Regions from separate parts of the Marinobacter sp. BSs20148 genome, predicted to be linked through region 2. Evidence: predicted binding sites of a transcription regulator. Region 2 holds the regulator's gene; the other holds the start of a gene.
The links. Region 2 encodes FliA, which starts transcription of late flagellar genes. Its sites were predicted from a motif close to CTAAAGTTTNNNNNNNNNNNGCCGNTAA; they were not measured.
Positions count from the first base shown of each region.

Region 1: MRBBS_RS07040 (methyl-accepting chemotaxis protein) is a predicted target of FliA. The motif match lies at 8,982-9,009, and genes of this name have one in related genera.

Region 1 is NC_018268.1:1,553,702-1,569,514, forward strand. It holds gene purM (phosphoribosylformylglycinamidine cyclo-ligase) at 1-26, opposite strand, end outside; gene MRBBS_RS06995 (DUF2066 domain-containing protein) at 319-1,413, shown strand; gene MRBBS_RS07000 (CDP-alcohol phosphatidyltransferase family protein) at 1,435-1,995, shown strand; gene hda (DnaA regulatory inactivator Hda) at 1,974-2,690, shown strand; gene MRBBS_RS07010 (ParA family protein) at 2,739-3,548, shown strand; gene MRBBS_RS07015 (YqcC family protein) at 3,545-3,895, shown strand; gene nadC (carboxylating nicotinate-nucleotide diphosphorylase) at 3,930-4,772, opposite strand; gene MRBBS_RS07025 (DUF1631 domain-containing protein) at 5,030-7,351, shown strand; gene ampD (1,6-anhydro-N-acetylmuramyl-L-alanine amidase AmpD) at 7,432-8,046, shown strand; gene MRBBS_RS07035 (histidine kinase) at 8,043-8,939, shown strand; gene MRBBS_RS07040 (methyl-accepting chemotaxis protein) at 9,057-11,084, shown strand; gene cysG (siroheme synthase CysG) at 11,092-12,552, opposite strand; gene MRBBS_RS07050 (phosphoadenosine phosphosulfate reductase family protein) at 12,577-13,200, opposite strand; gene MRBBS_RS07055 (DUF934 domain-containing protein) at 13,280-13,774, opposite strand; gene MRBBS_RS07060 (nitrite/sulfite reductase) at 13,758-15,425, opposite strand; gene cysD (sulfate adenylyltransferase subunit CysD) at 15,688-15,813, shown strand, end outside.
Region 2 is NC_018268.1:1,077,918-1,093,730, forward strand. It holds gene MRBBS_RS04805 (acetate--CoA ligase family protein) at 1-1,153, shown strand, start outside; gene MRBBS_RS04810 (enoyl-CoA hydratase-related protein) at 1,150-1,983, shown strand; gene MRBBS_RS18620 (SCO family protein) at 2,086-2,610, opposite strand; gene MRBBS_RS04820 (hypothetical protein) at 2,685-3,575, opposite strand; gene nirK (copper-containing nitrite reductase) at 3,687-4,859, opposite strand; gene MRBBS_RS04830 (uracil-xanthine permease family protein) at 5,160-6,461, opposite strand; gene upp (uracil phosphoribosyltransferase) at 6,465-7,103, opposite strand; gene flhA (flagellar biosynthesis protein FlhA) at 7,363-9,531, shown strand; gene flhF (flagellar biosynthesis protein FlhF) at 9,589-10,950, shown strand; gene MRBBS_RS04850 (MinD/ParA family protein) at 11,053-11,865, shown strand; gene MRBBS_RS04855 (RNA polymerase sigma factor FliA) at 11,893-12,633, shown strand; gene cheY (chemotaxis response regulator CheY) at 12,712-13,095, shown strand; gene MRBBS_RS04865 (protein phosphatase CheZ) at 13,116-13,901, shown strand; gene MRBBS_RS04870 (chemotaxis protein CheA) at 13,918-15,813, shown strand, end outside.

The sequences.
Region 1 (15,813 bases), 480 kb from region 2:
GTCAAAGAGGGCTTATGTTCGCTCATGGAGGTGTAAACCGTTGGCCAGTGGGTCAAGGGGCGGATTTTAGCAGGTGCAGTGAAGGGTACCAACCGTAATTGCCACGATTCCGCCTCAAGGCTGCTGGGGCGCAGCGCTACTCAGGCCGGGGGGCTTGGTGTATCCTGTCCGTTATCCATGCAATTGCCGGGTTTTTACATGCGTGCATTTCAAAAGAGAGACAGGCCTGAATTTCAAAGATCAATCGAATTCAAGTCATTGTCCGAGTCTTGCTGCAGTCTCGTAGTCAGCACCCTGGCCCGTGTCAGGCAGTCTGCTGTGCGCTGGACATTGGCGGCGATGTTGCTGTTGGCGGCTCAGGCTCAGGCAGTAACGGTCAACAATCTGTATTCTGCCAACGTGGCTCTGCAAGGCTCCGGGCCAGAGGCGTTATCGGCGTCTTATGGCGCAGGGTTGCGTGAGGTGCTGGTGCGTGTTGCCGGCAGCCGTGGAGTATTAGAGCGCGAAGGTGTCGATGGTGTGCTTGGCACGGCCGAGTCTATGCTGACGTCTTACCAGATTTTAAATGCAGGTGCTGAAAGCCGGGTAGAGATGAGCTTTGGCGCGGTAGCAGTCACCCAGGCGCTGGCCTCAATTCAGGCGCCGGTGTGGGGTGCCAACCGGCCACTGACATTGGCCTGGGTTGCGCTTGAAGAAAATGGTCGGAGAGCATTGATTACCGATATCGGCCCTCTTGACGGTGCCAGCGCCGATTTCCGCTCCGGTCTTGAAAACGCATCGCGGGCTCGCGGCTTGCCGCTAGTGTTACCAGTTGCGGGGGCGACAGGTAATCGCGAGTTGCTGTCGGATATCTGGGGCCAGTTTGTTAGCCGGGTACGCAGCGCTTCCAATGATGTTGGTCGTGATGTCATGGCGCTGGTGCGGGTTAGTCGCAGCGGTGATCAGTGGCGCGCGGGTTGGGTGATGGACGGCTTCAGTTCTGATAGCCCTGGCGAGCAGGCGGTGAACGCAGAGTCGCCGGCGGCTCTCGCGCAGGCCCTCATCGATCGCTGGACTGAACTTTATGTTAGCCGTTACGGGGCAAGCGGAGGCGAGGCGGGTAAACAACCTACGGTGGATTTAGTACTGCAGGGCGTGACTAAATTGGCTGACTACGCCAAAATAACCCATGCGTTGGCGCTGATCAATGCTGTTGAAAATGTGGTACCCGTTGAAGTGAAGGGCAGTGAGCTGACCATGCGCCTGACATTTTCTGGTGAGTTGGATCAACTGCGTGACCATATCACGCTGGATTCCCGCTTGGTGTCTCAGCCAGCAGCGGCCGGACCGTCAGAGGAACAGGCTTTGCAGGCGCTGTATCCGGTTCTGATTTACCGTTGGCAGCCTTCACCGGTCCCGGCGGTGGTGCGTTAAGGTCGATGTGAGGAGGGCGCTTTGAGCTTGCATCATTGGCGCTGGATTCCGAATGCCCTGACCTTTCTGCGTATTGCGTTGATTGTTCCGTTTGCTATGGAGTTGCACGCAGACAGTTATCCCATGGCATTGATAATTTTTACGTTGGCAGCGGTAACTGATGGCGTGGATGGGTATCTGGCCCGCCGCTTTGACTGGCGCTCCCGCTTTGGCGCCATCGTCGATCCGCTAGCGGACAAAGCTTTGCTTATTACCGCCTATCTGATGTTGGCGCTGGGCGGGGTCTTTCCTTTGTGGCTGTTTTTGCTGGTGCTGGGGCGCGATCTGTTAATTGTTTGTGGCGCACTGATATTTCATTATGGAATCGGCAGATTCGAAATGGCTCCGAGCCTACTGGGCAAACTCAACACTTCGATTCAGATTTTTGCAGTACTGGTGGCCATGCTATTGCAGGTCATCACCATGGTGCCGCCATGGATAAATTCGGCGCTCGTCTGGGTGGTTGCTGTACTGACAGTGCTTAGCGGCGCGCACTATTTGCTCGCTTGGAGCTTACGGGCATGGAGGGCCAGGTTGTCGTGACAAGTTCACAGCTCATTCTGGGTGTTAAATTGCGTGACGATGCCCGCTTCGACAACTTCCACGGCGAGCGCAATGCGGCCGTGGCTGAGCGTTTGAAACAGGCTTGTCAGCCTCCGGTAACGGTGCCAGTGGTGGTGTTGTGTGGCGATTCTGATACCGGCAAAAGCCACCTGCTACAGGCCCTGTGCCACTACGCTGAAAGCCAGTCGTTATCAGCGGTTTGCATCAGCATTACCGAGCTGGGGCCGTTTGGGCCAGATGCGCTGACCGGGCTCGAGCAATTTAACCTGGTGTGCCTGGACGATCTGGACAGCGTCTTTGGTCAGACTGGCTGGGAAGAAGCCGTTTTTCATCTTTACAACCGCATGCTGGATGCCGGCCATCAGCTCGTTGTGAGTTTGTCGGACGTGCCCGCGTCTTTACCGTTCATTCTGCCCGATTTGTCTTCCCGTCTTAGTCACGGTTTGACTCTGCAGCTGGGTATTTACCGCGATTCAGATCGCAAACGTATTCTGATGGCCCGCGTAGAGCAGCGAGGCCTGGTGATGGCTGTCGACGTTGCCGGATTTATTCTGCGCCGGGCACCGCGAGGCCTAGGGGAGCTGCTGGCCATTCTGGACTCGCTCGACGAAAATTCACTGCAAGCCCAGCGCCGGCTGACCATTCCGTTTGTGAAAACCGTAATGAACTGGTAACTGCGGTCGCTATGAGCGAACGCTAATACACAAGTAAGGAGACGAGCGATGAGACGGGTGGTATTCAATCAGAAAGGCGGTGTCGGCAAGTCCAGTATTACCTGCAATCTGGCCGCGATCAGTGCGGCTCGCGGCAAGCGCACTTTAGTGGTTGATCTTGACCCGCAGGGCAATTCAACCCATTACCTGATGGGTCGGCCTGCCGCCGAGCTCGATAATAACGCGGCCGATTTGCTGGAGCAGACCTTGTCGTTCACGGTGTTCAACCGGCGCCCGGAAGAATCGTTTGTGCACGCAACGCCTTTTAAAAACCTTTGGGTGCTGCCTTCCAGCCCGGAGTTGGAGTTTTTGGAACGCAAGCTTGAAGCCAAGCACAAAATCTACAAACTGCGCGAAGCCCTGAAAAAGCTGGATCAACATTTCGACGACATTTACATCGATACTGCGCCGGCGCTGAATTTTTACACCCGCTCGGCGTTGATTGGAGCCCAGCGCTGCCTGATCCCTTTTGATTGCGATGACTTCGCGCGCCAAGCGCTTTACAGCATCATTCACGAAATTAAAGAGCTGCAGGAGGACCACAACCCAGAGCTGAGTATTGAAGGTATTGTTGCCAATCAGTTCCAGGCCCGCGCCAGTCTGCCGGCCAAACTGTTGGCTGAACTGGAGCAGGAAGGTTTGCCGGTACTGTCGGTGCGCTTGTCTAGTTCGGTGAAAATGAAAGAGTCTCACCAGTGTCACCAACCACTGATTCATATGGCACCGCGACACCCGCTAACCCAGCAGTTTGAAGACCTTTACCGACTTCTTCACGGCGAACCACTGGCTGCCGAAGCGGCGCCAACGGCGCAAGAATGAGAGACGGACACGATACCCTTGGCCATACTTACCAAGTTGCCGACCGTCTGCTGGCTATTGAAATTCAGCTGCGTCAGATGAATTGTTGGCAAAGCGAGCCTTTGGCCGCTGAAAAGTACCTCAGCCGCGAGCCGTTTTGCCTGGATACCATGAGCTTTGAGCAGTGGTTGCAGTTTGTGCTTTTAGCGCGATTGAAACAGCTGGTTGAAGATGATCAGCCGTTACCCATGGTCAGCGGCGTGGCGCCTATGGCTGAAGAGCACTATCGCAGCGGTTCCGGCCCCGGGCAGGCGTTGATTCGCGAATTGGCAGCCTTGGACGAACTGCTGGGTGCAAAGCCCGGCTGAGCGCTATCGCCAGGTCACGAAATGTGATGGCCGCTCAGGCGTCCAGGCGCATGGACAGGTCTACGGCCCGCAGGTTTTTTGTCAGCGTACCTAAAGAGACAAAGTCTACACCGGTTTCGGCGATGGCCACCAAGGTGCTGTCGTCAATGCCGCCAGAGGCTTCAAGGCGCGCTTTGCCTGCAGCTTGTGCCACTGCTGCGCGCATATCCGCCAAGGAAAACTCGTCAAGCATGATGATGTCGGCGCCAGCATCCAGCGCCTGCTGCAGTTCGTTCAGATTCTCGGTTTCCACTTCTACCGGTTTGCCCGGCGCCAGTTCCCGAGCTGCACGCACAGCGGCCGCAATAGAACCGCAGGCCGCAATGTGGTTTTCTTTGATCAGAAAAGCGTCCCACAACCCCAAACGATGATTACTGCAGCCGCCACAGGTGATCGCGTATTTTTGCGCCAGGCGTAAGCCAGGCAGGGTTTTGCGGGTATCCAGCAGCTGTGTACGAGTGTGGCTGATCAGCGCCGCGTAATGGGCGGCGTTGGTAGCTACCGCAGAAAGGGTTTGAAGCCAGTTTAAGGCTGCACGCTCGGCGGTCAGCAGGCTGCGGGCCAGGCCATTCATGCGGAACAGTAGCTGACCGGGTTCGACGCGTTGGCCGTCTGCCACCTGCCAGTCCAGAACAATGTCGCAATCAACTTGGCGAAATACTTCATCTACCCATTCGCGGCCGGCAATAACGGCGTGTTCGCGGGTAATCACGCGGCCGCTAGCGCGGGTGTCGGCGGCGATGAGTTGTGCAGTAATGTCACCGTCGCCAATGTCTTCGCGCAGACTGTGGGCGACCGTTTCAATTCTGGACTGGCGCAGAAGTTCGACACTGATCATGGTGTGGTGTCCGTAACGGCAGAGAAGTTAGGTGCACGTGGCACAAATAGGCAGAAACGGAGTTTATCGCGCCCGCCGGCATTCGCCAACCGTCGCGCACACGTCGCCGAGTGTTATCCAGCTCAAGACTCTACAAATCCTGACAAATCCTGACAAATCCTGACACATGCTGACGCATCAATGCTTTATGATACTAATGCAAGTATATTTCGACAGGCAAAGGAAAAGCAGTTCGGCATAAGCAGGAGGTAGACATAGTGCGGGACAAAAAAGTTGTCAACATCACTGGACAGGGTTCGACGTCCCGCTTTTTTTTGCCGACTGCGTTAATTCGGCTTCGGGATGCGTCTGCCCAGAGTATCCGTATTGTGCTGAATCAATTTTTTGATCGCGCTGATGATGCCCTGTTCGAACTCGCCGATCGCGCCGGCACTGACCAGGAACAAACCCGCTATTTTGACGCCATGCGTGAGCTTCGTCTGCGTCGTAAGTCGATGACAGTCGCGGTGTTACATCACGTCGGTCAGGCCTTCAACGATATTGGTAAGTTCCGCCCGCAGAGCACCGTTCCGAGCTTCGACAGTGTCGACGAAGGTTCCCTTAGCCTGCTGGATCACGCCGAACTTGAACAGCAGGTGGCCATCGATAATATGGTCACAAAACTGCGTTACCAATACAGCGAAGCGTTGCGTCACCTGAGCTTGCGCGTGCGCCATTTATTACCCGGTGTGACTCTGGAAGACGACCAGATGCCATTGTGCCCGGAAGTTCTGTGCGGTGGACTGGCCGCGGCCAGCAAAAATCTTGACGTTGACATAAAAGCACGGCTGATAGTGCTGAAATTGTTTGACCAACTGCTGGTGACTAGCCTCGGCGAGGTGTATCACGGCGCTAATGTGACCCTGATCAAAGAAGGTGTTCTGCCTGACAGCAAAGCTGTCAGGCCGGTGCAAACAGCTCGCAGCCGCCAGGGCGTTCCTGTGCCGTCGCCATCAGCCGTGTATCGAGAGGCAGATGGATACGGTGTGGGGCAGCCTCAGGCAGAGGTCTCTGCCGCTACTTTTTCGCAATTGAGCGCGCTTCTGCGGCAGGCTCAGCCTGCTTATGGTGACGGTCAGGCTCCTGCCAGTGGTGGCCAGTGGCTGCAAACCGATGCGCTGCTGGCGCGGCTGAGCCAGGTTCAGACAGCATTTGGTAACGATCCCGGTGCGCCGCTGGTGCCCCTGAACCAGCAGCTGCAAACGGTGTTACAGAATTCGTCTGGCCAGTCACTGCGGCCCGGCCAGGTGGACAACGACGTCATTAATCTGGTGGCTATGTTGTTCGAGTTTATTCTGGACGACCGCCATTTGCATTCTGTGATGAAAAGCCTGTTGGGGCGGCTGCAGATACCGATACTGAAAGTGGCGCTAACAGATAAGAATTTCTTCAACCGCGGTGGCCACCCTGCACGCAAGTTGCTTAACGAAATGGCACTGGCCGCCACTGGTTGGACGGAAAAACGCCCCGGCCAGCGCGACCCCTTACTGGATAAAATCAGCGCGGTGGTCAACCGAATACTGGCGGAGTTTTCCACAGACGTCTCGCTGTTCAACGAGTTGTTGGACGATTTCAACCAGTTCTCTGATCTGGACCAACGCCGTAGTGACTTGGTAGAGCAACGCCTGCGTGATGCAGAAGAAGGCCGAGCACGCCATGAGCAGGCAACCGCAGACGCCAAAGAGCTGCTGCACAAAGCAATGGATGGCCGGTTGTTACCCGAGCCGGTGCAAGACATGCTGAATGGTCCCTGGAGCCACTACCTGCATTGGCTGGCGCTCCATGAAAGCACCGACAGCAAAGCCTGGCAACGAGCTAAGACGCTAACCGAGCAGTTGATCTGGACTATTGACCCGGTACCCCTGACGGCAACGACCCATGAGTTGTTGCAGCAAGCCATACCGCAAGTGATTGAGCAGTTGCGTGGGGCTCTGGAAGGTGTGGCCTGGGATGGTTTGTCGGTAGAAATGGTGATTCGTGATCTGGAACTGGTGCATCTGGACGTGTTTCAGCGCCTGGTGATTACGCCCAGTGAAGCCGCCGACAATGATCATGCTCAGATTGATGACAGCCAGGAATCGCCGGCTGTCAGAGTGGATGCTGTGCCTTCAGTCACGACAGACACGACAGACACTTTAGCAGGCGCCAGTCACCTGGCGCCTGCCTTGCCAGTTGCCGCAGATGACCCCAAAGAAGCGGTGGTTGTCCGGGTGCCAGAGCCGGAGGTTTCGGAGCCCACAAGAGCTCAACCGGTCGTTGCCGAGGAATGGCTGGCCAAAGCCGATGGTTTGCGAGTTGGTTGCTGGCTCGAGCTGCATCGCGATGGCAGTCAGATTCGTTGTAAGCTTGCGGCGTTTATTCGGGCGGTCGATAAGTACATATTTGTAAATCGCAGTGGTGCCAAGGTCGCCGAATACCGTCGCAACGAGCTGGCGGGAATGATGGCCCAAGGCCATATTCAAATTCTGGATGATGGTTTGATTTTTGACCGGGCTCTGGAGTCGATTATTGACAGCCTGCGCACCAGTCGCCGCTTTTGAAGGTTGCATCGTGCCGTGGCACACGGTGACGCTTTATGATTCAATCGAAGTCATCCCACTTCGTTGAATCAGGATTCGCCTTGCCTCAAACTCCCCACTCTGTGCTTACTCCTGTCTTTCAGAAGGCAGCTTCCCTGCGTGCAAATGGTAGAATAGATGCAGCGCTCTGGCGACCGTCTCCTAATTTTGGTGCGCGGCCCGCGACCAGCGAGGTAAGCCTGATTGTTGTGCACTGCATCAGCTTGCCGCCGGGCCAGTTCGGGGGCCCTGAAATTGAAGATTTCTTCTGCAACCGGCTAGACATCAAGGCCCACCCGTATTTTCAGACCATCGCCACAATGACTGTTTCAGCCCACCTGCTGATACGCCGTGATGGCACGCTTATGCAGTTTGTCAGCCTGCTGGATCGTGCCTGGCACGCTGGCCGTTCACGTTTTTGCGGCCAGGACGAGTGCAACGATTTTTCCATCGGCATTGAGCTTGAGGGCAGTGACGATGTGCCTTATACCGAGGATCAATACCAGGCATTGTCCGCTGTTTGTCAGCAAATTATGGCGGCCTGGCCAGAAATTGGCGTTGACGAGATTACTGGCCACAGCGACATTGCGCCGGGGCGAAAAACCGATCCCGGGCCGGCGTTTGACTGGTCGCGGCTGCATCAAAGCCTGGCAAAATCGACAAAGGACAGATTATGACGCTGCTTATATTTGTGCTGGCCTACCTGCTGCGGCGACGGCTGGATAGTCGCGATCAGCTTGATGGCCATCAGCTATGGCGCAGCTGGTTTGAAGGCTTGAGGCAACGCCTGCCGCAAAGCCTTCCCGAAAGAACGAGTGCTTTGGCGCCGTTATTGGCGGTGGCTATTCCGACCGCCGTGGTTTGGCTGGCGCAGAGTTACTGGCAACACCACCACTGGCTCTTGTTGGGTTGGACACTGGAATTGCTATTGCTTCTGCTGTTGCTGGGTATGCCTGGCTGGCGTCAGCTTCTGGCAAATTACGCCCGGGCATGGCGCCGGGGTGACATGCAGGCAGCCTGGCGCTATATCCAGCATCTGCTACCGGCGCATCAGCGCGGCGCAGCAATATCGCCTGAAACCATGCAGCTGGCAATCTCTGAGGCGTTAATAGCGCAAGTATTCTGGCGTTATTTCATGGTGCTGTTCTGGTATGCGGCAGGCGGAATTTCTGCCGCGGTGCTGGCGAGCGGCCTCGTTGCATTGGGGCAGAGCTGGCCGCAATCTGGCAAATGTGGCCAGTGTGAGCGTTGGCGCGAATGGGGCGGTTGGTTGCCGGCGCAGTTGCTCGCGCTGACCTTTGGCCTGGCCGGTGACTTGGCCGGCTGGCTGCGGCAACGTCGCCAAGGCCGGGGTCACTGGCAATTGCCAGTAGCAAGGCTGCTGATGGCCACTGCCGATGGCGCTTTGACCGGTTACGCGCTGGACCCGGGCCGATTTGCCTCATTACACCAGCAAGACTGGCAGAGCTATGGTGAACGTAGCTTGACCGCCATTCGCGATCTGCTTAACCGCAGTATGCTGGTATGGCTGTGCCTACTGGCATTGATGGTGATCGCCGGCGTGGCCTAGCCGAGTGCGGCGCATACTGTTACATTTTCTAACAAAAAAAAGCTAAGGTTTTTAGGGTTTTGGGCGACACTCAATTTGAATAATAAAAATGCAGAATTTAATAAAGCGGCGAAACATGTGAAAAAATTGATTGCTCCAGCCATTGCGTTGATGAATCGGCTACCGATGATTTTTAAATTCAGCCTCATTAGCTTCCTCTTTTTGCTGCCTATTGCGGGGCTGTCCTGGCTGGTCATTACTCAGCTTAACCATTCCTTGGCAATTACGACCAACAGCAAGGCTGGCTTGACACAGCTAGAGCAAGCCGATGAACTCTTACGCCGCGCTATTGACTATCGCGATTATCAATCGGTAGCGGCATTCAGCGACGATAAGGAGCTGCATGCCCGTGTAGACCAAGCGTCTGCGGCTGTTGATGCTGTAATTGCTCGCTTGAACAGTGCCGCTCCCGAGTTTGATCGCGGTGGAGTATGGGCCGCCCAAGCCAACCAATTGCGCGAGGCCTGGAATACTCTGCGTACCACGCAGGTGATTAATAACCGGTTTGATGCTCAGTTCACCTATAACCAGGAGTTTGTGCAGAAAGCGTCAACCCTGTTACCCGCTACCGTTGAGCTGTCGGGCCTGGCGCAAACCGATTCGCGGGAAAATCTGGTGTTGTTGAAGTTATTGGGCGACTCTTTGCCCGAGGCGCGCAGTGCGATCGGCCAGGCTCGATCCTATGGCATTTACGCATTGCTGGAAGGGCAATTAAGTTATGATCTGGGCGATCAGCTGAACCGGATTTACGATCACTTGACTAATCAGGCTTCTTTGCTCAGTCCTGCGTTGACGGTGGCGCAGGAGGCGTCGCCTTTGCTGGCAGGCCACGCTGCCGGTGTAAAGAAAGTCAGCGCCAGCCTGCTGCAAACCCAAGCTTTTGTGGACGCCAACTTACTGACGCCAGTGCGCCTTGAGATGGGCTGGAAAACCTATGACAGTGCTGTGAGCGGGTATTTGCTGGACCATCAGCGCCTCGGCGCTGTGGCATTTAATGGTTTGTTGCAAAATCTGGGCGATCGTCTTCACTTCGAAACCACTCAACGCACGTTGATTATCGTTTCGCTGCTGTGCGTGCTAATTCTAGTGGTGTATCTGTACATTGGATTTTTCATATCAGTACGCACTGCCATCAACCGTTTTGCCGATTCTGCGCGGCAAGTGGCATCGGGTGATATGACAGCTCGCATCGAACTTAGCAATCGTGATGAACTGGGTGAACTGACCGGCGAATTTAACAGCATGACTGACCGTATTGCCAGCCTGATCCGCTCGGTGGGTAACACCACCGCAGAGGTAGATCAGCAGGCGAGCCGGGTAAATGCGACGGCGGTAGCGACCAGCGATGCGGTGAGTCGGCAGATGCACGAAAGTGAGCAGATTCAAGAGGCTATGAGTCAAATGACGGGCGCGGTCAATGAAGTGACCGAGAGCGCCCATCGGGTAGCTGATAGCGCCGGAGCTGCCGAAAAAGATACCGAGACCGGGCGCCAGACTGTAGCCGACTCGGTGACGACGATTCACCAGTTGGCGACGGAAATTTCCAGCGCTGTAGACGCGATTCACCGGGTCAGTTCTGACAGCAGCGACATCAGTAAGGTGCTGGTGGAAATCAAGGCAATCGCCGGACAAACCAACCTGCTGGCGCTGAATGCGGCCATTGAAGCGGCTCGGGCCGGAGATCAAGGCCGTGGTTTTGCGGTCGTAGCTGACGAGGTGCGGTCCTTGTCTCAGCGCACTCACAAATCCACTGAAGAAATCGAAAAGATGATCTCGCGTCTGCAGAGTGGCGTTAAAGGGGCGGTCACCGCGATGACAAACAGCCATCAGGTGACTGAAGCGACCGTGCAGAAGTCTGCGCTGGTGACCGATGCGCTGAACCGCATTGCTGCCGGCATTTCGACCATTGTCGATATGAGTCAACAGATCGCCCAGGCAGCAGAGGAACAATCGGCGGTCAGCCGCGACGTTAATACCAGCGTGGCACAAATTGGCGAACTGGGCTTGGCGACGGCGCAGAACGCCCGGAGCACATTGGACTCGTCCCAGGAAATGTCACGGCTAACGGCGTCGTTGCAGCAACTGGTAGAGACGTTTCGGGTCTAGAAGCGGCTCAGGCCACATTTGCCTCAGTGAACCTGGCCTTGCTGCGCACCATGCCCAAGGCGTGGGTAATGTTGTCGCTGGGCGCAGTCTCACCAAACCAAGCCAGCTTGTCGTAAAGACGTACGACATTACCCACAATAATCAACGCGGGCGCCGGCAGTTGCGCCTGCTCCTGTTTGGCGGCGATATCGGCCAAAGTGCCAATCAGCACTTTCTGATCGACTGCGGTACCGCGGGACACAATGGCAATCGGTGTATCTGGCGCGCGGCCATGAGCCATCAGGCCGGCACTGATTTGCGGCAGTGTGTGCAGCCCCATATAGAACACGACCGTTTGATTGGGCTGTATCAGTTCTTTGTAATCGAGGACTTGTTGTCGGTTTTTTAACTGGCCGGTCACAAACTTGACTGACTGGGCATAGCCACGGTGGGTCAGTGGAATGCCGGCGTAGGTCGAACACGCGCTGGCGGCGGTAATGCCCGGTACCACCTGGAACGGTATGCCATGGGCTTTGAGCTCTTCCAGTTCTTCACCGCCGCGTCCGAAAATAAACGGATCACCGCCTTTAAGCCGCACCACCCGCCGCCCCAGTTTGGCGTGTTTTACCAGCAGAGCATTAATGTCGTCTTGCGGCACCGTGTGATGATCTCGACGCTTGCCGACGTAAATCAGGTCGGCGTCGCGCCGGCACAAATCCAGCACCCCTGGCGATACCAGATTGTCGTAAAACACCACGTCAGCTTGCTGCATCAGACGCAGCGCCTTAAACGTCAGCAGCTCCGGATCACCCGGGCCAGCACCGACCAGATACACCTCGCCTGTTTTATGGCCAGCGTCGCCCCGGTTGATGGCCGACACCAGCATGGATTCGGCTTCGTTATGGCGACCGGAAAACACCTTTTCGGCAATTTGTCCTTCCAGCACGTTTTCCCAGAATTGACGACGGTCATTGAGCGAATTGAAACGCGCTTTAACCCGATCGCGAAAGCGCCCGACCAAACCACCCAGGCTGCTGTAGCCCTTGGGGATCAGGGTTTCCAGGCGAGCCCTTAATAGCCGCGCCAGCACCGGTGACTGCCCGCCGGAGGTAATACCAATCACAATGGGCGAGCGGTCGACGATGGCTGGAAATATGAAGCTGCACAGCTTGGGCGTATCCACCACATTGATGGGGATATTTCGCGCTACCGCCTCGGCGTGAACCTGACGGTGTAACTCGGCGTCGTCGGTGGCGGCGACCACCAAGGTTTTCCCCTCCAGCAGGTCGCTGTGATAATCCCCCAAAATGATCTCGTCTCGGTCATCGGTCAGTAGAGCCCGAAGTTCTTCATCGACGGCGTGGGAAATCACAGTCAGGCCAACACCTGCGCGTTTGAGCAGGCGAGCCTTGCGCAGGGCGATATCACCACCGCCCACCAGTAACACCTGGCGATCGTTCAAATTGAAAAACAGTGGTAAAAAATCCATGGCAGCCTCCCGGAGTGGGCAGTATCAGAGCTTAGTGTGTAACCCGCACTCGCGGGTTTCCAGAGCTTTGGTGGGATCGAAATAATCGTGTTCGTCGGGCAACTGGTGTGCGGCCAGGTAGGCATCCAGGTCGGCGCTGGTCAGGTTAAATAAAGGTGCTACTTTCACAATGCCGCTTTTGCTGGTGGAGACGATGTCCAGCGATTGGCGAAAGTCGGTTTGGTCTTTGCGGATGGCGTTAAACCACACATCCGGCTGAATTTCTGCCAGGGCCCTAGCGAAGGGTTCCAGCTTCACTTGGCGGGTAAATTCCTCATGCAGCGGCTGGTCAATCTCTGGTATGCCCTGCATCAGCACGTTGCGCCGGGCAGCCGTTTGCTGCGGTATAAACGTGTGCACATCCAGCTTCAGCTGGGCTATCAGTTTTTCTGCAAAACGATAAGTGGCAGAGGTGTTGTAACCCGAATCGATCCATATCACCTGAATGTCCGGCCGGGCTTGAACCGCCATGTGCAGGATCACGGCTTCGTAAGGGCCGAAGTTGGTCGTGACGACCGGATTGTGCGCCTGCGTTAAGGCCCACGTTATGATTTCTTGGGGCCGGTTGTTGGCAAGCTGTTGGTTGGCCGCAGCCACATCAAGCGTCATGGTGTCGATGTCCTTTGACTAAAAAATTAGCGCTGTAAGCAGCGACGAATAAAATGTTTGAATGCGATCAAACCCGTGTTTAGCGACGAAAAATCGGCCGCGGATCCGCCGTCGTACCCTGATAATTCACGCTAATCTCGGAAAATGCCTGAAGATGATCGGTTTGGAAACGCTCGTCATTGATGGCAAAGGCGTTAAATCCGGAGCTTTGCATTAGCGCCAGGCGATCGCGGGTAACATGGCCCAGAGCTCGAATTTGCCGATTAAAACCGCTACGCACCAACTGGCGGGCGATGCTGAATCCGCGGCCATCGCGAAACGTCGGGAACTCGATGGCAATCAGGTCGAGTTGGCTGTGGTCGGCGTATAACGCCGCCAGGTCATCATCACCATTCACGATCACGCCCAGCGGGCTGTTGCGCTGTTGCAGTGCTTCCCGGTGTTGCCGATACCAAATGAGGGGTACAGCAATAGGCCCATTTTCGGGTATTGGTGATCCCTCGTCGAGAGCCACCTGATCAAGTAACTGCCAGGGGTCTTCGGTCACAATGCGCTGGTCAATGAGCAGTGGCATACACACGTTCCTTAAAAGGTTTGATGCCCACACGTAGCACTACCTGCGCAAACGATTCGTTTTCGCGGCGCTGGTCAACGTACACGGCCAGAATTTTTTCCACGGTGAGAGCAACGTCGCTCGCCGGTACCGACCTTCCTAGAATTTTGCCCAGGCGTGCGTCTTCTTTAGACGACCCGCCGAGTGAAATCTGATACCAGTCTTCGCCCTTTTTATCCACGCCCAGAATGCCGATGTCGGCGACGTGGTGATGGGCGCAGGCGTTGATGCAACCAGACATGTTTAGTCGGATTTCGCCTAGATCGTACAGATGATCCATATCGTCAAAATGCTCATTGATCTGGTCCGAAATGTTCAACGTGCGGGCGTTGGCCAGCGAGCAAAAATCAAACCCCGGGCACACAATCATGTCGGTCAGCGTGCCAATGTTGGAACGCGCCAGATTGTTCGTCGCCAGCGCCTGCCATACTGCGTAAAGGTCGCCCTCGCGCACATCGGTCAGCACCAAATTCTGGTGGTGGGTGGCGCGAGTTTCGCCAAAGCTGTAACGATCAGCCAGGTCTGCAACCGCATCCATCTGGCTATCGGTGATGTCGCCAGGGGCTTCCAGATACGGTTTCAGCGAAACAATGGCAATGCGGTAACCTTCAACCCGGTGAGCCAGAGTGTTGTGGCGGTACCAGGCGTTAAACTCGATGTCGGTTGCCAGTGAATCATTTAATGACGCATGGGCGTCGGCACTGGCGGCGTTGACATCGTAATCAGGTAGGGTGAAAAATGATTTGGCTCGGGCAATTTCGGCATCGGTAAGTGTCAACTCGCCATCGCGGATGTGGGCCCATTCCTCCTCGACCAGGCGGCGGAATTCGTCAGGGCCCAGAGCCTCCACCAGAATCTTGATGCGCGCCTTGTACTTGTTGTCGCGGCGGCCTTTGAGGTTGTACACCCGCAAGATGGCGTCCAGATATGACAATAGATGCTGTTTGGGCAGGAACTTGCGAATGCTCTTGCCTATGATGGGCGTGCGGCCCAGCCCCCCGCCGACCAGTACTTCAAAGCCTATTTCGCCATCGGCGTTTTGCACCATTTGCAGGCCAATATCGTGCACCTGAGAGGCTGCGCGGTCTTCTGTTGCGCCGGTGACGGCAATTTTGAATTTCCGCGGCAGGTAAGCAAATTCTGGATGCAGGGTTGACCACTGGCGGATAATTTCGCAGTAAGGGCGCGGATCTTCAAGTTCGTTTTCCGCTACACCGGCGTAGGGGTCGGTGGTGGTGTTACGAATGCAATTGCCCGAGGTTTGAATGGCGTGCATCTGCACCTGCGCCAGTTCCGCCAGAATATCTGGTACCGCAGCTAACTCTGGCCAGTTGAACTGAATGTTCGTGCGAGTGGTGAAGTGGCCATAGCCGCGGTCGTAAGTGCGCGCAACGTGGGCCAACTTGCGCATCTGGGTTGATGATAACAGTCCATACGGGACAGCCACACGCAGCATGGGAGCCTGGCGCTGAATGTAAAGGCCGTTCATCAGCCGCAGCGCAGAAAACTCATCCTCCGGCAGTTCGCCGTTCAGAAACCTGCGGGTTTGGTCGCGAAATTGCTCCACCCGTTCGTCGACCAGTGTCTGGTCAATCTGATTGTACTGATACATGACTGTTTCACCGCCTTGTGTAAATTTCTGTCATTATCATACGCAATGCTCTTTATTCTTTATAATGATATTTATTGATTTTGATATTCATATATCGAATATTAAGAGTCACCTCGGTGAGACTTTCATTATTCTAAAAAAGAATAAATAAACGCTTATTTATTCTTTTAAAATCTTATTTTCCTTTGTAATACTGCGTGGCACATTCGGCCGGTGGTATCCGCTGGCCTTCTAAACCGTTGATTTACGCAGGCCGCCGTTAATGACTTCTTTGCCAGAACGCCGTCTTACCCACCTGAAGCAGCTGGAAGCTGAAAGCATCCAGATTATTCGTGAAGTCGCTGCGGAGTTTGACAATCCGGTGATGCTGTACTCAGTGGGAAAAGAC
Region 2 (15,813 bases):
TGCGACCCGATTAGCGCTGCGGGGTATTCTCTTTCCACAGGCGTCGTTGGTAAACCCTGTTGATGTGGCTGGCAGTACCGACGCGAACCCGAGTCTGCTTGTAAACTGCATGAGCATTCTGGTTGAGGACGCGAACGTTGACATGGTGTTCCTGGTGGGGATGTTCGGTGGCTACGGCCTTCGCTTTGCAGAGGAACTCAAGGCGGAAGAGCTGCAGACGGCAGATGCGATCGCGGAACTGTCTGGCCAGACCGACAAACCGTTGGTGGTTTACAGCCTTTACAGCCATGTTCGGCCTGAACCGCTGGTTAGACTGCGCGAAGCAGGGGTGCCTGTTTACAATTCGATTGAGCACGCGGTTCAGGTCTTGAAAGCGCTGAACGAACGGGGTGCCTATATCGCCAGTAACCAGCGGGCGGAGCTGGCGCAGCCACTGAGCCCCGATGCTGGCGTTGTTGCAACCTTTAAGCAGGCTCAAAGAAGCGGTCGGGATTTGTTTGAATTTGAGGCTAAGTCATTGTTGCGCACTTACGGCGTGGATGTGCCGAAAGAGCTGATAGTCCGAAATGAGGCCGAGTTTTTAGAGGCGGTTGCTGAGTTTGGTCACACGTCGTTGGCTATGAAAGTTGTTTCCAAGGATATCTTACACAAATCGGATGCCGGCGGAGTCAAACTCAATCTCAGTGGCGAAGTGGATTTGCGCCGCGGCCATGCTGAAATTCTCACCGCGTGTAAGCTCTACAAAGCCGATGCCGAAATAGAGGGCGTTTTGTTAGCGCCCATGGCTCGTAAGGGCACCGAGGTTATAATCGGGGTCAGCCGTGACCCGGTGTTCGGACCGGTGTTGATGTTCGGCCTGGGCGGTATTTTTGTGGAAGTCTTGGAGGACGTAGCTTTTCGCGCCATTCCACTGAGCCGGGGTGACGCCCACGCCATGGTAAATCAGATCAAAGCCCGCAAGATATTGGATGGCGTCCGCGGCGAACCCGCGGTGAGTAAAGACGCGCTGGTCGAGCTGCTGTTGAAAGTGTCCAGTATTGTTGACGCTCACGCCGAGATCCTTGAACTGGATCTTAATCCCGTGATTGCCTATCACGACGGTTACGCGGTGGTTGATGCCCGCGTGATCGTTTGCCAGGAGACACCGCTATGAGTCAATCAAACATGAGTCTGTCAAATATGAGCAACCTGCCACAGTTAGTCGATGCACTGATTACTCTTGAGAATCGTATTGCGACGCTAACTCTAAACCGCCACGACTTACGCAACGCCCTTACTGGGTCCCATTTAATCGACGATATTGTTACCACCGCCGAATGGGTCAATGGCTGTGATGATGTCTCGGTACTGGTTATCACCGGTGCCGGTTCAGCCTTCAGTGCGGGCGGAAACGTCCGCGACATGGCCGAGCGCGGCGGCGATTTTGCCGGTGATGCAGCGGAATGCGCCGAACGCTATCGCAAGGGCATTCAGCGTATTCCGTTGGTCATGCAGGCTGTCGAGGTGCCGATTATTGCCGCTGTGAATGGGCCTGCCATCGGTGCGGGCTTTGATCTGGCCAATATGGCCGATGTCCGTATAGCGTCAGAGAAAGCTAAGTTCGGCGAAACTTTCCTTAATCTTGGAATCATTCCGGGGGACGGTGGCGCCTGGTTGATGCAACGCCTGATCGGCTACCAACGGGCTTTCGAGTTAACCTTGTCTGGTCGGATTGTTGATGCGCACGAAGCAAAAGAATTGGGCATTGTTTTGGACGTGGTGCCGGCAGATGAGCTGATGCCTACGGTCATGACGTTAGCCGGACGGATGGCCAGCCAGCCGCCTAAAGCGACTCGGATGACCAAGCGCTTGATGAAGATGGCGCAGCGGATGGAGCTGAAGGACTTTCTGGATCTTTGCGCCTGCTTTCAAGGCATGTGCCATAACGAGCCAGAGCACTTGGATGCGGTGAACCGAATGCTGGAATCCATGGCACGCCGCTAAGCCGCTCAGGGAGGTGAATGGGCCGGATAGGGCGGGGTTTACTTGCGCTTTTGAACCAATGACAATGAGATGAGTGTTAGAACAAGCTTGTCACTTGTTCTTTCATGTCATTAATCGGGGTGCCAACGTAGAAAAATCCCCTAACGCGACTCTGCGTATCGATAACAAATATTTTGGCACTGTGGGAGTAGAGATATCCCTTTTCTTCTTGTTGTTCATCATCCACGGAAAGTTTTTAAATTCCTTGGTTACTTTCTCATTGGCAAGTTTGCTGTATTCCGCATGATAGAGCTTTGCCGCGTGGTCAATTTTTTCTCTTTCGTCCACCAGTCCAATGAAGCTAGGGTCAAAGTACTCTAGATATTTGTTTAGATGTTCTGGGGTATCATAGTCAGTATCTATGCTGATAAATAAAAATTGTACTCTTTTCCGCTGCTCTGGGGTGAGTGTCTTAATCATCTGGCTAATATGGGCAATGGTTGTGGGGCAAATGTCAGGGCAATTGGTATAGCCAAAAAATAGCATGACGACCTTGTCTTGGTAGTCTGACAGGCTGACGTCATAACCTTTACTACTCTGCAACGTAAAATCACCTCCTATACTTTTAAGAATAGGCATTTTTGGCATTGCGGTATTACTTAACAGGATCATCGTCAGGCAGAGTCAACTCGCTGATACCAGTGTTCTGTTTTTCATAATAGCTAAATCCTTACAATGTCTTGGGGGTGTGCCTGGTAACTTAGCAGCAGAACTTCTGCACCGAGATCGGTTTTTGGCGCAAGATATTGCTCAGTGTAAACTTGCATTAATACCTTGCCGTCTATGATGCTCAAGCGCATAGAAACGCCAATATTGGCTATCTCATTTTCACCTTGGGCGCTGAGCGCGCTCCATTGATACTCAAAATCCACGTGGTATCGCTGTTTGTCTATTGGGCTTATTCTAAGATTTTTTATAACTCGCCGAATTTGAGTTAACCCTTGCGCCTTGATTTGGGCTTTATAGTCACTTAGGCTGATTATCTGATCTTCCGCCAATGTCACCTGAGCGTCACTCGCAAGCCAATGAGATAACGATGCTGAGCCGGGCTTGTCGAGTCCTTGGGTCCAACTATAAAGAAATGCGCGTATTAAATTTGTGCTAGCGCTGGCAATGTAGCGAGATTCGAAATCATCTTTTTCGTTAAGTTCGGTTTCTACCTTGAGCACCTGTTGTAAGTTATGGTCAAAGGTGACTAATTGCTGCACATACTGACCTGTTACGTGATCGGCTCCCGCTGTAGCGGGGTAAAACTCTAAGGTCACGCGCACTCGATGGCCTGCAGGTAGCGTATCTGAGGCTGGATTATCAGCTAATGGGGCTATATCTAAAATCCGATGCGCTCCTTTTTCCCAGCTATTCAGCGGGTACTCTTTAAAATCGAGTACGACTTGAGGATGGTCTTTACGCCAATTTTCATTGCTGTCTAATTCGCCATACCATTGATAGACACTGGCATAGATTAAATAATTCTTCGTGTTTTTATCGACTTGTTGGGCTGTGGCAGTTTGGCAGGCTATAATCAGAAAAAATATAGACATTACTTTGAGCATGGCACTTTCCTTCGTTACCTCGCGCTAGTGGCCCAGAAATAGTTATTCTGAGCCACATTTTAGTACGATATCTTTAAGTTATTATCTGACCGAATAGCTTAGGACTCGTATTTAGGAATTGATAGGGGAAGGCTTGCTGACCTGAGTCATCAAATCATCATTCCACTCGCCGTCAACCTTGATATGGCCTGCAGCACCTTTCATGATGGCTTCAATTAAATTATGATTCACATAGACATAAAGCCCTGGTTGCTTGAAGGTATATAAAGCTGCGCCAGCACTGCCACCGGCAATGTGCCAGGTCTCCAAGTTTTGAGATGGCCTGTCACTGAATGAACCTGTGTTCCAAACATAATCCCCGTGACCACCAATAATATGTGGGCGAGTATCACGGTTCGCTTGAGAGTGAACAAACAGCACAGTTTCACCAAGCTTGGCTGTCATGGAATTCTGACCTGTTAAGGCCCCAACTGCGCCGTTAAAGACAACATGAGATGGGGTGAGAGTTTTCATAACTTCCAAGGTTTCATTCATGCTGCCTAAAACTGTGTCATAAGCCTTATATTGCCCTTGCTCATTCTTGGGGATATAGAAATCTTGTTCGCCAATGTAATAGGCCTTGTCGTAAATTAGGTTGTTACCATCGCCATCGCTCAAACCTTCACGTGGTAATACCATGATGGCGCCATTCATGCCCATCACGACATGCCAAGGGATCATGACGCCACCTGGCGCGCAGTGATATACAAAAGTGCCTACTTTAATGGCTTTAAATCTGAAGGTGACTTCTTCACCTGGAGAAACAAGCGTTAACTCTCCGCCTCCCAAGGCACCCGTTGCCGCGTGAAGATCTATGTTATGGGCTAGCGTGTTGGTTTTAGGATTAACCAAGGTTAATTCAACATAGTCGTGTTGGTGGCAAACAATTAACGGCCCGGGCACGCTGCCATTAAAAGCGCATACCCATGCCTTAGTGCCATTTTCCAGCTCTATTTGTTTTTCTTCTACATGGAGGCGTACTTCAACGACTTTAGGTTTGCCTTTGGCGACCTGGTCATGCACAGGCACCATAGGTGGGACGACGAGTACTTGCTCGACTCGCTCTAGCTGGTCCGCGGTATAGCTAGCCATACGGTCCACTGGTTTACCTGTTTCAGCCTGAGCCAATGCTGGCACTAACCCTGCTGCAATGCCTGCGCCCAAGAAGCCAGCACTGATTGAGCCACTGATAAAGTTACGACGCTGTTCATTGACTGCTGGTGTTTTTAAAGTTTTGCTTTCCATACCTAGCTCCATGATTCAGTAGCATTTTTCTACATTTTGACAGCACAAAATCATTAAGTGAGTCATCTGAAACTGAGCATAGATAAGATGAGTAAATCACAATTGATTGAAATCAAATCGATATAATTAGCTTCATCCTAATTGACCGAGATCAGATAAATAATCATCTTTTTTAAATTTGCAGTAGAAAATAGCGGGCTGAATGTGATCTAGAATAGCGTTATCTGGCTTCGTTAAGCCGTTAAATTGGTGCGGCGGCGCTTAAGTTAGCCGGCCCCCAGGGCGGGGGCCGGGTGCTGATCAGTCTTTCTTTTCGTAAATGGCTTTGCCCCAGGCTTCGCGTGAGCCCGGCAGAATAAGGTTCAGGGCGACGGCTACGATCGCACAAAGCGCAATGCCTGCCAGATGCCCCAGCACCATGCCGCCAATCCCAAATACCAAGGTAATACCGACAATCACCAGATTGCGTGGCAAGCCCAGATCCACTTGGTGGCGTATCAGCGTGCTCATGCCCACCACCGCAATAGAACCGAACAGCAGGCATAGAATGCCGCCCATCACCGGCACCGGAATGGTCTGCAGCACCGCGCCGAATTTACCCACAAAGGCCAGTACAATGGCGATAACCGCGGCCCACCACATGGTTTTCGGGTTGAAGTTGCGGGTCAGCATGACGGCGCCAGTCACTTCCGAGTAGGTGGTGTTGGGCGGGCCACCCAGCAGTGATGCGGCGCTGGTGGCCAGGCCGTCGCCCAGCAGGGTGCGGTGCAGGCCTGGTTTGTCCAGGTAGTTCTTGCGGGTAACATTGCCGATGGCCAGTACGTCGCCAATGTGTTCAATAGCCGGGGCAATCGCCACCGGAATCATGAACAAAATGGCTCCCCAGCTGAATTGTGGCGCGGTAAAGTTGGGAATAGCCAGCCAGGGCGCTTGTTGCACCGGCGTCGTATCTACCAAACCCATTATGGCTGCCAGGCCATAGCCCACCAGCACGCCAAACATGATTGGAATCAGGCGAAAAATACCTTTTGCCCACACCGATGCGCCTACGGTACACACCAGGGAAATCATCGCAATCCACAGCGCGGTGTTTTCCGCAATAAGCTGTACGCTGCCGTCACCGGTGCGGCCAGACGCCATGTGCACTGCTACCGGTGCCAGCCCCAAGCCAATCACCATAATCACCGGGCCAATCACCACCGGTGGCAGCAAGCGGGTAATAAAACCGGTACCGCGAACTTTTACCAGGGCGCTCAGAATGATGTACAAAATACCCGCCGCCATCAAACCGCCCATGGTTTCTTCCATACCGAATTTGCCTTTGGAGGCAATCACCGGGGCAATAAAGGCGAATGACGACGCCAGAAAAATCGGAATCTGACCACCGGTCACAATGTGAAAAATGATGGTGCCAAGGCCCGCAGTGAAGAGCGCGACATTTGGGTCCATGCCGGTAATCAGTGGCATCAGCACCAGTGCGCCAAAGGCCACCAACAACATCTGGGAGCCGGCTAACGCTTGCTTCCACACCGGCTCATGAAAAGATTCGTCGACAGGCTCGTGGTTAGCATCGTTGACAGACTCGTTAGGGTGTTGGGACATAAATCAAACGTCCTTCTGCTTGGTGCCGAAAATCTTGTCGCCGGCGTCGCCCAGGCCAGGCAGGATATAGCCTTTTTCATTCAGGCCGTCGTCGATAGAGGCGGTGTAGATAGACACATCCGGATGCGCAGTCAGAACTCGTTTCACGCCTTCAGGGGCGGCCACCAGAATCAGCGCGCGAATGTCGGTGCTGCCGGCTTTTTTCAGTAAATTAATGGTCGAGATAATCGAGCCACCGGTGGCCAGCATGGGGTCGATAATCAGCGCCATGCGTTGGTCCAGTTCACCCACTAGCTTTTCCATGTAGGTGGTGGCTTCCAGGGTTTCTTCGTTGCGGATCTGACCTACCACGCTCACCCGAGCTGCGGGCAAGAGCGCCAGTACGCCGTCCAGCATGCCAATGCCAGCGCGCAGAATCGGTACGATGGTTACTTTTTTACCCTGAATCTGTTCCACGGTGACCGGCCCGGCCCAACCGTCAATCTGCTGTTTTTTCAGGGTCATGTCTTTGGTGGCCTCGTAAGTCAGCAGCGTACCCAGTTCCTGCGCCAGTTCACGAAAATTCTTGGTGCTGATATCGGCACGGCGCATCAGGCCAATTTTGTGCTGTATCAGAGGGTGTTTTACTTCGTGGATGGGCATTGCTGTCACCTGTTTGTCGTGATGGTTGAGGGCGCTGGGTCGTGCATAAGGGCAGCGACACAAAATAGCGAAAGGATACCGTATCTGGTGGTTTGCGTCAGGCTGCTGGCAGCAGAAAGTTGTAGGGGATTTCCTGAAGATTGGTATGGTTTTTGCGAAGTACCTGTTAAAACGCGCCAATGCGCCAGAAATTAGGTCAGATCCGATCAATTTAGATCAAGCCAGACCCAATTAGGTAATCATTAGAGAGAAATCCGGCATGGACTTAGCTTTAGTCTTTAAAAACGTCAAATCCTTGGCGCAGGGGAACCTCGGGGTTCCACTGATGCTGATGGGATTGCTGGGCATGATGATTTTGCCTGTACCGGCGTTTTTGCTGGACGTGTTTTTTACCTTCAACATAACCCTGTCCATCGTGATCCTGTTGGTGTGCGTGTACGCCTTAAGGCCGATGGATTTTGCTGCGTTCCCCACCGTTTTGCTGCTGGCGACTTTGCTACGCCTGGCGCTGAACGTCGCGTCTACCCGTATTGTGCTGCTGGAAGGCCATAATGGCGGGGATGCGGCGGGTAAAGTGATTGAGTCTTTCGGTGCGGTGTTGATTGGCGGTAACTACGCTGTTGGCCTGGTGGTATTTGCCATCCTGATGATCATCAACTTTTTGGTGGTCACTAAAGGTGCTGGTCGAGTGTCGGAGGTGAGCGCCCGATTTACCCTGGATGCTATGCCCGGCAAGCAAATGGCCATCGACGCCGACTTGAACGCCGGTTTGATTAATCAGGAAGACGCCAAATTTCGCCGTAGGGAAGTTGCCGAAGAAGCCGATTTCTACGGCTCCATGGACGGTGCTTCGAAATTTGTAAAAGGCGACGCGGTTGCGGGCCTGCTAATTCTGGCGATCAACATCATTGGCGGGATTGCTATTGGTATGGCCCAGCACGGGCTGGATTTTAGCTTAGCGGTGGAGCGCTACGCGCTGTTGACCATTGGTGACGGCCTTGTGGCCCAAATCCCGTCGCTGTTGTTGTCTACGGCGGCGGCGATTATGGTCACTCGAACCACCTCCAGCCAAGATATGGGCAGCCAGATTCTGCAGCAAATGTTCGATGTGCCCAAAGCTCTTGCTATTGCTGCCGGTATTCTGATTTTGCTAGGCCTGATTCCTGGTATGCCCCACGTAGCCTTTCTGGGCTTGGGTTCGCTGGCGGCGGCAGCGGCCTGGCTTACCTGGAAGAAAAATCAACAAATAGTTGAAGAAGGTGACAAATTCCCGGTACGTGGCGGTGCAGGAACGGCTGGTCGTACCAGCGGTGGTGAACTGGTCAGTGGCGACAGTGGTAGCCAGGCTTTACCGGCACCGGCAGAGAATCGCGAGCTGGGCTGGGACGACGTTGCCACCGTGGACATTGTAGGCCTGGAAGTCGGCTACCGTCTTATTCCGTTGGTGGATAAAAGCCAGGGCGGGCAGTTGCTTAGCCGTATTAAAGGCGTGCGTAAAAAGTTGTCCCAGGATTTGGGCTTTTTGATGCCCTCGGTGCATATCCGCGACAACCTGGACTTAATGCCCAACGTTTATCGCATCACCCTGATGGGCGTCACCATTGCCGAAGCGGATATTCACCCGGAGCGTGAGCTGGCCATCGACCCCGGCCAGGTGTTTGGCAAAGTGGAGGGTATAGAAGGCAAAGATCCGGCTTTTGGCCTTGATGCCATCTGGATAGAGCCAGAGAAAAAAGACCAGGCCCAAAGCCTGGGCTACACCGTGGTAGACGCCAGCACCGTAGTGGCTACTCACCTGAATCAGATTCTGCAGACCCACGCCTATGAGTTGCTGGGCCATGAAGAAGTGCAGAAGTGGCTGGACCAGTTGGAAAAGGTATCGCCGAAACTGGCGGAAGAGCTGGTGCCTTCAGCGGTGAACATCAGCGTGTTGCTGCGAGTGCTGCAGAATTTGCTAAAAGAAGAAGTGCCTATTCGTGATATGCGCTCTATCGCCGAATCCATAGTGAATATGCACCCGCGCAGTCAGGACCCGAAAGTCTTGACCACGGCAACCCGTCAAGCCCTGCGGCGGATGATTGTGCAAAGCATCGTTGGTAACGAATCCGAAATACCGGTGATTACCCTGGATCCAGATCTGGAACAGTTATTGCTTAAGTCTGTACAGCAGAGTCAACAATCCGGCGCGCAGGACGATATCGGGCTAGTGCTAGAGCCGAACATGGTGGAAAAACTCCAGCGCTCACTGCAGGACAGCGTGCAGCGCCAGGAAGTGCTCGGTAAACCAGCGATTCTGCTGGTGTCTGGCCCGCTGCGGCCGGTGCTGGCAAAGTTCGCCAGTTACGGCATAGAACGCCTGCACGTTCTGTCTTATCAGGAAGTGCCGGATAACAAACAGATTACCATCGTAGCGTCGGTAGGCCAGTAACGGCGCAGACGACACTCGGATAACGTCAGCCGCGTTCCCGGCAAAGGATGAGAAAGCATGAAAGTAAAACGTTTTTTTGCACCTACAATGGCCGCAGCCCTGAAGCAGGTCAGCGAACACATGGGGCCGGATGCGATGATACTTTCCAACCGCCGGGTAGATGGCGGCGTTGAAATTGTGACGGCCCTCGATTACGACGAAAACATGGCGCGCCAACGCCTGGGTGACAAAGCGGTGACAGCCACCAGCGGCACTCATCTGGCAGAGCTGCAGGCAGACCAGCAGCGCCACCTGGAAGACGAGCTTGGCCGCTCCCGTGAGCGCATCCGCGGTGTGCGCGATCAGCGCGCCGACAGCCAGGCCGGTTACGGTTCCATTGCTGAAACTGTCAATGGCTTTGCTAACATGACCAGTGCAGATCCGTTTGCAGAGGGCGGCATAACTTTGCCGGCCGGCGCTGACGAGCGTAGCCAAAATGCGGCAGCGCAAAGCGGTCAGCCTGCGGGTTATGCCGGGGAGCTTGCGGCCATGCGTTCTGAAATGAGCAGTCTGCGCGAGCTGATGAGCGGTCAGACCGCGCCTGCCGCGTTAAAAGACACCAGTGCTGACGCCAATGTTACGGCGCTTCAGCAGCGCCTGGCAGAACGTTTGGGTGAGTTCGGCCTTAGCCGCGAGCTGTCTGACAATCTCGCCCGCCGTCACCAAGCCGTGCGCCTGGAGGATGGCTGGAAGCAGTCTCTCAAAATGCTGGTTAACGGTGTGCGTACCCCACGCCAGGAATGGCTGGATGAAGGCGGCATATTTGCTCTTGTTGGACCTACTGGAGCGGGTAAAACCACCACCATCGGCAAACTGGCGGCACGTTACGTGCTGCGCCACGGAGCCGACTCCCTGGCGTTGATTACCACTGATCGTTATCGGGTTGCGGCGCACGAGCAATTGTTTGTGTTTGGCCGTATTCTTAACGTGCCGGTTCGGGTGGTTGATGAAAGCCACCCGCTGGATGAAATTCTGGATGAGTTGTCTGATCGTCGCCTGGTGTTGATTGATACCGCCGGGCTGACCAGCACCGATCGGGGCTATCAGGAACAATTGGCCGAGCTAGTCCGCAGTCATCACAAAATCCGTACACATTTGGTGGTGTCTGCCACCAGCCAGCCGCGGATTATGAAATCCGTATGGCATTGCTATAAGATGGCAAACCTTGCCGGTTGTGTGATTACCAAGATCGACGAGGCTCTGACTCTGGGCGAAGCGCTGGGATTTGTTATGGAAACCAGTCTGCCGGTGGCTTGGTACACCGACGGCCAGAAAATACCCCAAGACTTGCACCCGGCGAAAGCGCTTGCGCTGGTGCAACTCGGTGTAGAACGTCTGAAGGGTTTGCGGCAGGAGCAGGCAGTTGCCAGCGGGTCTTAAAAATGCCGGTTGTAAAAGCATCACAGCAAGCGGGCAGTGAAGAACAGTGGGGCAGCGGCTACATCCGTTCCCGGTTAAACATGGCAAGAGGCCATCATCAGTATGAGTAAAGCACATCCGGTTCAGGTAATTGCGGTCACTGGCGGTAAAGGTGGCGTTGGCAAAAGTAATGTGTCGGTCAACCTGAGTATTGCTCTGGCGCAAAAGGGCCGTCGGGTGGTGCTGTTAGACGCCGACCTGGGGCTTGCCAACATCGATGTGCTGTTAGGCTTGAAAACCAAGCGCAATCTGCAAGACGTACTCAATGGCGACTGCGACTTGCGTGATGTGCTGGTAGACGGCCCCGGCGGCATCAAGATTGTGCCGGCCTCATCAGGTACCCAGCGCATGACCCAGCTCAGTGCTATGGAGCACGCCGGGCTGATTCACGCCTTCAGCGACATCGCCGACCAGATCGACATACTGATTGTGGATACGGCCGCAGGCATCTCCGAATCGGTGGTCAGCTTTTTGCGGGCATCCCAGGAACTGCTGCTGGTGGTGTGCGACGAGCCTACTTCGATTACCGATGCCTACGCCTTAATCAAGTTGATGAATCGCGATTACCACACCAACCGCTTCCGGATTCTGGCCAATCAGGTGAACACCGAACAAGAAGGCCGGCTTTTGTATGAAAAACTGACCCGGGTTACAGAACGTTTTCTGGATGTAGCGTTACAATATGTAGGTATAGTGCCTTTTGACGAGGCCGTTAAAAAAGCGGTGCGGCGTCAGCAAGCGGTGTTGGAAGCTTACCCGCAAGCAAAAGCCTCGCTGGCCATAAGGGCTCTCGCTGAAAAAGTGGACAGTTGGCCGCTGCCATCATCACCGCGGGGCCATCTCGAATTCTTTATAGAGCGGCTCGTCGAAGTTTAAAACACATCCCGTACAAAAAGCGGATTTATGACACTGGTGAAAGATCTCGGAGTCTATCAACGGTCGGGTGCTTCAGACGCTTGCTGGCTGATTGAAGAGCACGCGCCTCTGGTCAAGAAAATTGCCCTTCATCTGCTGGCACGATTGCCCTCCAGTGTTCAGCTGGAAGATCTGATGCAGGCTGGCATGATTGGTTTGCTTGAGGCGTCGCAGCGCTACGCCACGGGTAAAGGTGCGACCTTTGAAACTTACGCCGGTATTCGAATCCGTGGGGCCATGGTAGACGAAATCCGCAAAGGCGACTGGGTTCCGCGTTCGGTGCACCGAAACTCCCGTCGCATTTCCAACGCTATCAAAGCTGTAGAGGGCCGCGAAGGCCGCGAAGCCCACGATGTCGAAGTGGCTGCTGAGCTGGATATGACGCTGTCGGAATACCACAGTTGCCTGGCCGACTCCAACAGCGGTCGGCTTTTCAGTCTGGATGAGCTCAATGATTCCGGCGAACTGCCGATAGAACAATCAGAGACGGATGATAATCCGCTGCACGGGGTGTCAGAGTCCGCCTTCCGTAACAGTTTGGCGGCGGCCATTGAAACCCTGCCAGAACGTGAAAAACTGGTGCTGAGCCTCTATTATCAGGAAGAGTTGAACCTGAGGGAAATCGGTGCTGTGCTGGACGTCAGCGAAAGCCGGGTCAGCCAGATTCACAGCCAGGCTGCCTTGCGCTTACGCAGCCGGTTAGCCGACTGGAAAACAGACCATACATAATTCTAGCGCCTGCAGCCCGCGAGTTGCGGGCAGTGATGCAACGAGATTCGAATAGATTTCAACGATTGGAGGTCCTCATTGGACAAAAATATGAAGATCCTTATTGTGGACGATTTTTCCACGATGCGGCGCATTATCAAAAACCTGCTGCGTGACTTGGGCTTCACCAACACCGACGAAGCCGACGATGGCAATACGGCATTGCCGATGCTGAAAACCGGCAAGTACGACTTTCTGGTGACCGACTGGAATATGCCCGGCATGTCCGGTTTTGACCTGCTCAAGAATGTTCGCGCCGACGATCAGCTGAAAACCCTGCCGATCCTGATGGTGACGGCCGAAGCCAAGCGCGACCAGATTGTCGCTGCGGCGCAGGCCGGTGTGAACGGCTACATTATAAAGCCGTTCACTGCCGCCGTTCTCAAAGAAAAAATCGAAAAAATCTTTGAGCGAATTCAGTAACCGGGGAGTGGATACAAGCCATGAGCAAGTCAACAGGCGAGCGCCATGCCCTGGAACCAGAGCTGACGGAAAAATTAAAGCAACAGTCCGAACGGTTGGTTGAGAGCGTGCGCGCGGGCGATTATGCGCGCGCTATGGCACTGATCAGCGAGCTTGCAGAAGTGCGAGATCAGGGCCTGTACCACGAAGTAGGGCGGCTAACCCGCAGCCTGCACGAAGCCATGCGTAATTTTCAGATTGATCCGCGCAGCCCCGAACAGAAAGAAGCACTGTCAAAAATGACCGACGCTTCCGATCGCCTGGAATACGTGGTGCAAATGACGGGTCAGGCGGCGAATCGCACCATGGATCTGGTGGAAGAAAGCATGCCGGTCGCCCGCCATTTGCAAGAGGAAGCCCAGGATCTGCTCCAGCAGTGGCAGCGTCTGCGGCGGCGGGATATGGCTCCGACCGAATTCCGCGAGTTACACGCTCGCATGGACCAGTTTTTGGGGGCGTTGAGCACCGACGCCGGCAAGCTTTACGGTAACTTCTCAGAAATTTTATTGGCGCAGGATTATCAAGACCTGACAGGTCAAGTAATTCAAAATGTAATCACCCTAGTGCGTGAAGTGGAAGACAACCTGGTGAGCCTGGTGGTGATGGCCGGCCACGTAGACCAGTTGACCGGTACCGTGCACCAGATGGAGGATAATCAGCCTTCGGCTGAGCAGGGTGTGGGTCCGCAAATAATGCCAGAAAAACGCAAAGATGTGTTGTCTGGTCAGGTTGACGTGGATGACCTGTTGTCCAGTCTTGGTTTCTGAACAATGAGGAAAAAACATGTCGTTTGATGGCGATGAAGAAATCCTGCAGGACTTTCTGGTTGAAGCCGGCGAGATTCTTGAGCTGCTGTCTGAGCAGCTCGTGGACCTGGAGCAAAATCCTGACGACAGCAATTTGCTAAATGCGATCTTTCGTGGTTTTCACACGGTCAAAGGCGGAGCAGGCTTCTTGCAGTTAGATGCCTTGGTAAGCTGCTGTCACTCGGCGGAAAACGTATTCGACACCCTGCGCAACCACAAGCGCAAAGTAACCTCTGAGCTGATGGACGTCGTCCTGGAAACCCTGGACAACGTGAATGCCATGTTCGAAGAGGTGCGTCAGCGTGAAGCGCCCACGCCGGCGCCGCAGGAACTGATTGAGCGGCTGGATCAGTTGGCATTGCCTGAAGGCGAAGTCGCGATTCATTCAGCTGCGCCCGCCAGCGCTGACCAGGGCGACATTACCGATGACGAATTCGAACAGCTGCTCGACGCCCTGAACGGTGACGAAACAGCGTCAGCGGTTGCTAGCGAAACCAGTGCGGTTGGCCCGGTTGCAAGCGGCAATGGCGACATTAACGACGACGAATTCGAAGCTCTTCTAGATCAACTCCACGGCAAAGGCCAGTTCGCCGGCGCCCCGGCAGCGCCGGCAGCCGCCAAAGAAACCGTGGCTGAGACCAGCAGTGCCCAGCCAAACGATATATCTAACGACGAATTCGAAGCACTGCTGGACCAGCTTCACGGCAAGGGCGGCAGCCCGACAGCAGCCATTGCGGCTGCGTCCACCGCGCCAGCGTCCGCTAAAAAGCCGGAACCAGCCAAGGTTCCATCAGTGGCCAAAGCTCCAGCCGAACCGGCACAAGCCAAAGCGCCGGCCCGCGAGGCTGCCAATGCCGCTGCGGAAACCAGCGTGCGGGTAGACACTAAACGCCTGGACGACATCATGAATATGGTGGGCGAGCTGGTGCTGGTGCGGAACCGCCTGCAACGCCTAGGTGATCAAAGCGAAGACGAGCAGATGCACAAAGCAGTGGCCAATCTGGATGTGGTCACCACCGACCTACAGGCTGCTGTCATGCAAACCCGCATGCAGCCCATTAAGAAAGTGTTTGGTCGTTTCCCGCGGGTGGTACGTGACCTCGCTCGCAGCCTGAAAAAAGAAATCAATCTGGTGATGCACGGCGAAGACACCGATCTTGACAAGAATCTGGTGGAAGCATTGTCGGATCCGTTGGTGCACCTGGTACGCAACTCGGTGGACCACGGCATTGAAAGCCCGGCAGAGCGGGAACGGGCCGGTAAGCCTAGAGTTGGCACCATCACCTTGTCGGCGGAGCAAGAGGGTGATCACATCCTGCTGTTGATCACCGACGATGGCGCTGGTATGAACGCCGACGTGTTGCGCCGCAAAGCCGTCGAGAAGGGCATGTACGACCAGGATGGCGCCGACCGGCTGACCGATCAGGAATGCTACAACCTGATATTTGCCGCCGGTTTTTCCACTAAAGACCAAATTTCCGATGTGTCTGGCCGTGGTGTGGGTATGGATGTGGTGAAAACGAAAATCAGCCAGCTCAACGGCCAGCTTAGCGTGGTGTCAAAGTTGGGCGAAGGCTCAAGCATTGTGATCAAAGTGCCACTGACTTTGGCCATCATGCCTACGCTGATGATTATGCTTGCTGACCAGTCGTTCGCACTGCCGTTGGTTAATGTGGTGGAAATATTCCACCTTAATTTGAGCAAGACCAACGTGGTAGATGGTCGCGAATGTGTTGTGGTGCGCGACAAGGTATTTCCGCTGTTTCACATCAAGCGTTGGCTCATTCGTGGCGGTGCTGGAAACGTTGAGCCGGAAAACAGCCACGTGGTGATTGTGTCTATGGGTACCCGCCAGGTCGGGTTCGTGGTTGAC